DNA from 2 places in the Streptomyces sp. MB09-02B genome. Region 1 is predicted to be linked to the other one. Evidence: predicted binding sites of a transcription regulator. Region 1 holds the regulator's gene; the other holds the start of a gene.

Region 1 (4,412 bases):
CCGCGAAGGACCTGGGCACGGGCAAGGAGCAGAAGATGACCGTCACCGGCGGCTCCTCGCTGCCGAAGGACGAGGTCGACCGGATGCGCCAGGAGGCCGAGAAGTACGCGGAGGAGGACCACGCCCGCCGCGAGGCCGCCGAGAGCCGCAACCAGGGCGAGCAGCTCGTCTACCAGACCGAGAAGTTCCTCAAGGACAACGAGGACAAGGTCCCCGGTGACATCAAGACCGAGGTCGAGGCGTCCGTCGCCGAGCTGAAGGAAGTGCTCAAGGGCGAGGACACCGCCGAGATCCGCACGGCCACCGAGAAGGTCGCTGCCGTCTCGCAGAAGCTCGGCCAGGCCCTCTACGCCGACGCCCAGGCCGCGCAGGCCGCGGGCGGCGAGGCCGGCGCCGGCGCCGGCGACGCCAAGGCCGACGATGACGTCGTCGACGCCGAGATCGTCGACGAGGACCGGAAGGACGGTGCCGCGTGACGGAGGAGACCCCGGGCTTCGACGAGCAGCAGCCGCAGTCGGCGCAGCCGCAGCAGCCTGATGTCCCCTCCGGCTCCGAGGACGCCGAGCCGAAGGCCGCCCCCCAGGAGGGGGCGGCCCCGGCCGGGGACGCGGCAGCGACGGCCCAGGTGGCCGGTCTGACGGCTCAGCTGGACCAGGTGCGTACGGCGCTCGGTGAGCGCACGGCGGACCTCCAGCGCCTCCAGGCCGAGTACCAGAACTACCGTCGCCGGGTCGAGCGCGACCGGATCACGGTGAAGGAGATCGCCATCGCGAACCTCCTCACCGAACTCCTGCCCGTGCTCGACGACATCGGGCGCGCGCGGGAGCACGGCGAACTCGTCGGCGGCTTCAAGTCCGTCGCCGAGTCCCTCGAGACCGTCGCGGCGAAGATGGGACTCATGCAGTTCGGCAAGGAGGGCGAGCCCTTCGACCCGACGATCCACGAGGCCCTGATGCACAGTTACGCGCCCGACGTCACCGAGACGACGTGCGTGGCGATTCTCCAGCCGGGGTATCGCATCGGCGAGCGCACCATCCGCCCCGCGCGGGTGGCCGTGGCCGAGCCGCAGCCCGGCGCGCAGACCGCCAAGGCCGAGGGCTCCGAGGAGCAGGCGGCGGCGGCCGACGACAAGGAGAGCGGTGGCCCGGACGAGGGCTGACGCCGACGAAGTGCACACCCGGTGGAAGGAGGGACGTCGCGGATGAGTACCAAGGACTTCATCGAGAAGGACTACTACAAGGTCCTCGGCGTCCCCAAGGACGCCACCGAGGCCGAGATCAAGAAGGCGTACCGCAAGCTCGCCCGCGAGTACCACCCGGACGCCAACAAGGGGAACGTCAAGGCCGAGGAGCGCTTCAAGGAGATCTCCGAGGCCAACGACATCCTCGGTGACCCCAAGAAGCGCAAGGAGTACGACGAGGCCCGCGCCCTCTTCGGCAACGGCGGCTTCCGCCCCGGACCCGGCGCCGGCGGCGGCTCGTTCAACTTCGACCTGGGCGACCTCTTCGGCGGCGGCGCCCAGGGCGGGGGACAGGCGGGCGGCTTCGGCGGGGGCATCGGCGATGTCTTCGGCGGCCTGTTCAACCGGGGCAGCTCCGGCACCACCCGCGTGCAGCCCCGGCGCGGCCAGGACATCGAGTCCGAGGTCACGCTGAGCTTCACCGAGGCCATCGAGGGCGCGACCGTCCCGCTCAGGATGTCCTCGCAGTCGCCCTGCAAGGGGTGTTCCGGCACCGGCGACGCCAACGCCACCCCCCGGGTGTGCCCGACGTGCGTCGGCACCGGTCAGGTCGCGCGGGGATCCGGCGGCGGTTTCTCCCTGACGGACCCCTGCCCGGACTGCAAGGGCCGCGGCCTGATCGCCGAGCACCCCTGCGACATCTGCAAGGGCTCGGGCCGCGCCAAGTCCTCCCGCACCATGCAGGTCCGGATCCCGGCGGGCGTCTCCGACGGCCAGCGGATCCGGCTGCGCGGCAAGGGCGCCCCCGGCGAACGGGGCGGCCCTGCGGGCGACCTGTACGTCGTCGTGCACGTCGACCCGCACCCGGTGTTCGGCCGCAAGGACGACAACCTCACGGTGACCGTCCCGGTGACGTACCCCGAGGCGGCGCTCGGCGGAGAGGTCCGGGTCCCGACCCTGGGCGGACCGCCGGTCACCCTGAAACTGCCTCCGGGCACCCCCAACGGCCGTACGATGCGGGCCCGGGGCAAGGGCGCCTTCCGCAAGGACGGCACCCGCGGGGACCTGCTGATCACGGTCGAGGTGAGTGTCCCGAAGGACCTGTCGGGGAAGGCTCGTGACGCGCTGGAGGCGTATCGCGAGGCGACCGCGGGCGAGGACCCGCGAGCGGAGCTGTTCCAGGCCGCGAAGGGAGCATGAATGTGATGGACGGCCGCCGTAGGCAGAACTCATTTGGCAACCGGGCTTATGAGCTGACGGAAGAGACACCGGTGTACGTCATCTCGGTGGCCGCCCAGCTCTCCGGTCTGCACCCGCAGACCCTGCGCCAGTACGACCGTCTCGGACTGGTCTCCCCGGACCGCACCGCCGGGCGCGGCCGTCGCTACTCGGCCCGTGACATCGAACTGCTGCGCACCGTCCAGCAGTTGTCGCAGGACGAGGGCATCAACCTGGCCGGCATCAAGCGCATCATCGAACTGGAGAACCAGGTCGCCGTGCTCCAGTCCCGGGTGGCCGAGATGGAGGCCGCACTCGACGGCGCCGCCGCGGCCATGCGCCAGCGCGAGGCGGCGGTCCACGCGTCGTACCGGCGCGACCTGGTGCCGTACCAGGAAGTGCAGCAGAGCAGCGCGTTGGTGGTGTGGCGGCCGAAGGGGCGGCAGACGTCGTCCGACTGACGGCTCGTCCGACCGGTGGCTCGTCCGACTGACGGCTCGTCAAGCAAGCGCAGGGGCCCGGAGGTTCAGGTGAACCTCCGGGCTCCTTTCGTGCCCCGCTCGGTGTCACACGTCCGGCGTGATGTCCAGCTCGGTGGCGACCACGACGTTCGGCTCACGGGTCCACTTGAAGTGGGAGTTCCAGTCGTCGTCGACGGCGTCCACGAAGAAGCAGCGTTCCTCGCCGTCCGGGACGGTCCGGTACTCGTACGAGGTGGTGGCCGCCGACAGCCACTCGACCTCGCCCGCCGAGCACACCTGCTGCTCCTCGTCGCCGATCAGCACGCCGCCGTAGACGACGTACCGGGCCAGGTCGGGCGTCGGGTTGGCGTCCCAGTTCAGTTCGAAGCCGTACTCGGTCGGTGTGGCGGTCAGCCCCGTGACCGCGGAGGGCGGGGTGTCGTCCCGGCGCCGCCCGTCGACGGAGGCGGACCGCGCGGACTCGTTGCCCGCCGCGTCGACCGCGGTCACCCGGTAGTGGTAGGTGACGCCCTGCTCGGCGGAGGCGTCCCGGTACGAGAGCTGGTCGGTGGTGCCGACCCGGGTGTAGGTGCCGTCGGCGCTCGCCGCCCGGTACACCCGGTACGACGACGCTCCCGTGACCGCCGTCCAGCCGACGCGGATGCCGCCGTCCTCGGAGGTGTCGGTGATGTCCACACCCGGGGGAACGCCGGGCGCGACCCGGTCGACGGTGGTGACAGCCTTCTCCGCGGTGCCCTGCGACTCGTTCCCGGCCTGGTCGAGGGCGCGGACCACGTAGTGGTACCGCGCGCCGGTGACCGGAAGGGTGGCGTCCGTGAACGACGTCCCCGTGGTCGTCGTCATCGGCTCGGCGAAGGCCCCGCCCTCCGCGCGGCGGTACACGCGGTAGCCCCGGAGGTCCATCTCCTTGTTCTTCGCCCAGCTCAGCTTGGCCTTGCCGGTCGCCTGGTCGTACGCCATGGCGACGCCCGTCGGCGCCAGCGGGGCGACCTTGTCGACGGTGGCGGAGGTGCGGGGCGCGTACGTGAACTTGACCTTGGCGGAGCCGGTCCAGTTGACGTAGTCGACGCGGAGGGTGTGTTTGCCGGCGGGGATGGTGAGGTTGACGGTCTTGGAGACGGTGGTGGTGCCGTTCTTCCAGAGGTCGATCTTGCGGGCGTCGGGTGTGTCCGGGTCGAGGTGGACGCGGATGCCGTCGAGGCCGGAGACGGAGAGCGCGAACGGGCCGCCGGAGCCGAAAGTCGCGGGTGACGGTCCAGCGGACGCCGAATTTGTCGGCCGGCAGCCCGGTGGCGGGCGCGCCGGTGCCCCAGTTCTCGCTGATCTTCGCGTCGCAGTCCGTCTTCTTCGGCGTACCGGAGAAGGTGGTGTTCGCGAAGAGCTGCCGTTTGAAGGCGGGGGAGGCACACGTGCCGGCCGCGTTCGCCGACGTGGCGGTCACGGTCACCGCGAGCAGGCCTCCGACGGTGGCGAACACGACGGCGGTGGCTGTGGCCGCCGTCGAGCGTCTGACTGAGGTCATGGGGTCCTTC
Region 2 (4,412 bases), on a different contig from region 1:
GCGGATCCGCACACCACGTTCGATCAACGGTCTGTCACGTTCAAGCCCTTGGAGCAGGTTGCGCTCCGATATGCGGTTGCTCGGCTGGACCGTCAGCACCTCGATCTGGCACTCGGCGGTGGCCAGGTTCAGAGCCGCCTGGATCTGCTCGCCGCCTTCCAGCACTCTGATCGCGTGCGTCGGGGCCGACACCTGGGCGCTGAGTGCCATAAAGGGTTCGAAGGCGTCGCTGAGCTCGATCGACCGGCGCCGCTGTTCGGCGATCTCGCGCTCTATCGGGTTGAGTCGCTGGGCCAGTGCGACCGAAGGGGGAACGGGACGAAGCCAGTTCGCGTCATCAGGGTCGGGATGGAGCAGGGGGAACTCCATGAGGCAGGGGGCGGACTCCACCTCCTCGCGTGCGATGCGTCCCGTCCGCAGTGCGTGTGCGTAGAGACGTGCTCCCTCGTCGCACAGATCAGCCACCGTGTGGGGATGTATCGCTTCAACCCGATTTTCCACCAAATCTCCACCCCCCAGGGTCCTGAACATGCAGGAACATGATGCATCGATTATGTGGCCATGACGTGCCCGAATGAGCCATCGTCGTACTCGACGGGGGAAGAGGGACCTTCAAGTGAGGACGAAGCCGACTATGCGCAAGAGAATGCTTCGCTCGGTGCTTGTCGCCGCCTTCTCCACCGTTGTCGTTTTCGGAGCGCTGAGCGGTCTCTCCGAAACGAAGGGTGACATTCGCGCGGACACCAGTTGGCCGGCGGTGGTGGAGTCGACGGCACTGGCGCGGGCCGCAGACACGACTTGGCCGGTGCCCCCGGCCGACGACGGAGCAGGGAGCTGATGTGACCACTCCGCCTGACGACCGTTCCTTCCGGCGCGAGATGGCCACCGCCTATCGCTCCGGCTGGCACTTCATCGACCTGGCCACCGCCATCCCCCACAGCGGTGACTCGTTGATGGTGACCGTGTTCGGCGAACCGGTGGTGGTGACCCGGGACGAGGACGAGGACATCCGGGCGTACCGATGTCTGCGGCGACCGCGCGGCGCGCCACAGCCAGTACGGTGTGCCGTTCGGTACGGGATGGTCTTCGTCAATCTCGACCAGCGCGACCACCGGCTCGCCGAGCCGGAGACCCCGGCCTCCACGGCCGTCTCAGCCACCCCCCGCAGTGCCTGAAGCGATCCCCCGTCGTTTCACATCGCTCAGGCGCTTCCCCCCAGCAGCGGCGTCACCGTGACCTGAACACGGTGACGCCGCTGCAGGTTTACGGCGACATTTCGGGATGGCCCCCGATGTCGGCGCCCCCGTGTCCGCCCGCTCATCTGTCCGAAAAAAGGTCAACCGGAAGCGGACGGTCACCGTCGGCGCGCGGGCCGCGCCCGGTCGCACCCGTGGGTCAGCCTCGTCCCAGCGCCCGTGTCAGCTCGATCTCGATCACCACGCGCTCCGGATTGGGCCGCGGCTCCCTGCCGTACCGCTCCGCGTACCGCCGCTCGGCCTCCGCGACCCGCTCCCGGTCCTCGTGCACCCGGGCGAGCCCCTCCAGCGTGGCCCAGCGCGCCCCCTCCAGTTGGCACACCGCGACCCGGGCCCCCTCGGCGCCCGCGGCGCGCACATGCCGCGCCTTCGCGCTCCCCGTACGGGTGATCACCCGAGCGAGACGGGCCCCGGGTTCGTATGTCACTCCGACCGGCACCACATGGGGGCTGCCGTCGGCGCGGAGGGTGGTCAGTGTGCAGAGGTGGCGCTCCTGCCAGAAGGCGAGGTAGGCGGCGTCCGGGTCATCCAGGTCCACTCGATAGATGCTCACGGTCTGGAATGTAGCGGCCGACCCGGCGGCGAGTCCGGGGGAACCCCTCCCAGCGCCACCTTGAGTGGAATAGACTCAACTTTATGTACGTTGCTCACGTCACCGTGGCTGACGGCTGACGCAAGGAGGGAAACGCGAACGTGGACGCCGAGCTGACCAACAGGAGCCGGGACGCGATCAACGCGGCCAGCAACCGGGCCGTGTCCGAGGGACACCCCGACTTCACCCCCGCCCACCTGCTGCTGGCTCTGCTGCAGGGCCAGGACAACGAGAACATCACGGACCTGCTCGCCGCCGTGGACGCCGATCAGGCGGCCGTGCGCGCGGGCGCCGAGAAGATCCTGGCCGGTCTGCCCAGCGTGACCGGCTCCACCGTCTCGCCGCCCCAGCCCAACCGTGAGCTGCTGAGCGTCGTCGCCGAGGCCCAGGCCAAGGCCAAGGAGCTGGGCGACGAGTACGTCTCCACCGAGCACCTCCTGATCGGGGTCGCGGAGAAGGGCGGCCAGGCCGGGGACGTACTCTCCCGGCAGGGGGCGAACGCCAGGAAGTTGCAGGAGGCGTTCCAGAAGGCAAGGGGAGGACGCCGGGTGACGACCGCCGATCCGGAGGGCCAGTACAAGGCCCTGGAGAAGTTCGGGACCGACTTCACCGCCGCCGCGCGGGAGGGCAAGCTCGATCCCGTCATCGGCCGGGACCAGGAGATCCGGCGGGTCGTGCAGGTGCTCTCTCGCCGGACCAAGAACAACCCCGTCCTCATCGGTGAGCCCGGCGTCGGCAAGACCGCCGTCGTCGAGGGGCTCGCCCAGCGGATCGTCAAGGGCGACGTCCCCGAGTCCCTGAAGAACAAGCGGCTCGTCTCGCTCGACCTCGGCGCCATGGTCGCCGGGGCGAAGTACCGGGGCGAGTTCGAGGAGCGGCTGAAGACCGTCCTCGCCGAGATCAAGGACTCCGACGGGCAGATCATCACCTTCATCGACGAGCTGCACACGGTCGTCGGCGCGGGCGCCGGCGGCGACTCCGCCATGGACGCCGGCAACATGCTCAAGCCGATGCTGGCCCGCGGCGAACTGCGCATGGTCGGCGCCACCACCCTCGACGAGTACCGCGAGCGCATCGAGAAGGACCCGGCGCTGGAGCGCCGCTTCCAGCAGGTGCTGGTCGCCGAGCCGACCGTCGAGGACACCATCGCCATCCTGCGCGGACTCAAGGGCCGCTACGAGGCTCACCACAAGGTCGTCATCGCGGACGCGGCGCTGGTCGCCGCCGCCACCCTCTCCGACCGCTACATCACCTCCCGCTTCCTCCCCGACAAGGCCATCGACCTCGTCGACGAGTCCGCCTCGCGGCTCCGGATGGAGATCGACTCCTCGCCCGTCGAGATCGACGAGCTGCAGCGGTCCGTGGACCGGCTGCGCATGGAGGAGATGGCGCTCGACAAGGAGACCGACGTCGCCTCCCGCGAGCGTCTGGAGCGTCTGCGCCGCGACCTCGCCGACAAGGAGGAGGAGCTGCGCGGCCTCACCGCCCGCTGGGAGAAGGAGAAGCAGTCCCTCAACGCCGTCGGTGAGCTGAAGGAGAAGCTCGACGACCTGCGCGGTCAGGCCGAACGCGCCCAGCGCGACGGCGACTTCGACACCGCCTCCAAGCTCCTCTACGGCGAGATCCCCACGCTGGAGCGGGCGCTGGAGGAGGCCTCCGAGGCGGAGGAGGAGGCCGCCGCGTCCAAGAACGCCAAGAACACCATGGTCAAGGACGAGGTCGGCTCCGACGACATCGCCGACGTCGTCGCCTCCTGGACCGGCATCCCGGCCGGCCGCCTGCTGGAGGGTGAGACCCAGAAGCTGCTCCGCATGGAGGACGAGCTGGGCCGCCGCCTCATCGGCCAGACCGAGGCCGTACGGGCGGTGTCCGACGCCGTACGCCGCAGCCGGGCCGGTATCGCCGACCCGGACCGCCCGACCGGCTCCTTCGTCTTCCTGGGCCCCACGGGCGTCGGCAAGACGGAGCTGGCGAAGGCCCTCGCCGACTTCCTCTTCGACGACGAGCGGGCCATGATCCGCATCGACATGTCGGAGTACAGCGAGAAGCACAGCGTGGCCCGGCTGGTCGGCGCGCCCCCCGGCTACATCGGCTACGAGGAGGGCGGCCAGCTGACGGAGGCCGTCCGCAGGCGCCCGTACTCCGTGGTCCTGCTCGACGAGGTGGAGAAGGCCCACCCGGAGGTCTTCGACATCCTCCTCCAGGTCCTCGACGACGGCCGGCTCACCGACGGCCAGGGCCGCACGGTCGACTTCCGCAACACCATCCTGATCCTCACCTCGAACCTGGGCAGCCAGTACCTGGTCGACCCCGTCACCACCGAGGCGGAGAAGAAGCAGCAGGTCCTGGAGGTGGTCCGGGCCTCCTTCAAGCCCGAGTTCCTCAACCGCCTGGACGACCTGGTCGTCTTCTCCGCGCTGAACAAGGAGGAGCTGGAGCGCATCGCCAAGCTTCAGATCGACCGCCTCGCCAAGCGCCTCGCCGAGCGCCGCCTCACCCTGGAGATCACCCCCGAGGCCCTGGCCTGGCTGGCGGACGAGGGCAACGATCCGGCCTACGGCGCC

Evidence for each region. The regulator HspR, encoded in region 1, represses chaperone genes until heat shock. The targets are predictions, from matches to a motif close to TTGAGNNNNNNNNNCTCAA.
Region 2: a site for HspR is predicted at 1,870-1,888, ahead of clpB (ATP-dependent chaperone ClpB). Genes of this name have one in related genera too.

The regions. Positions count from the first base shown of each region.
Region 1 is NZ_JARGEE010000477.1:1,831-6,242, forward strand. It holds gene dnaK (molecular chaperone DnaK) at 1-476, shown strand, start outside; gene grpE (nucleotide exchange factor GrpE) at 473-1,159, shown strand; gene dnaJ (molecular chaperone DnaJ) at 1,202-2,380, shown strand; gene P1P70_RS38350 (heat shock protein transcriptional repressor HspR) at 2,386-2,859, shown strand; gene P1P70_RS38355 (cellulose 1,4-beta-cellobiosidase) at 2,965-4,287, opposite strand; partial or broken gene P1P70_RS38360 (hypothetical protein) at 4,290-4,412, shown strand, end outside.
Region 2 is NZ_JARGEE010000298.1:5,640-10,051, forward strand. It holds gene P1P70_RS31490 (helix-turn-helix transcriptional regulator) at 1-531, opposite strand, end outside; gene P1P70_RS31495 (hypothetical protein) at 840-1,175, shown strand; gene P1P70_RS31500 (pyridoxamine 5'-phosphate oxidase family protein) at 1,396-1,809, opposite strand; gene clpB (ATP-dependent chaperone ClpB) at 1,950-4,412, shown strand, end outside.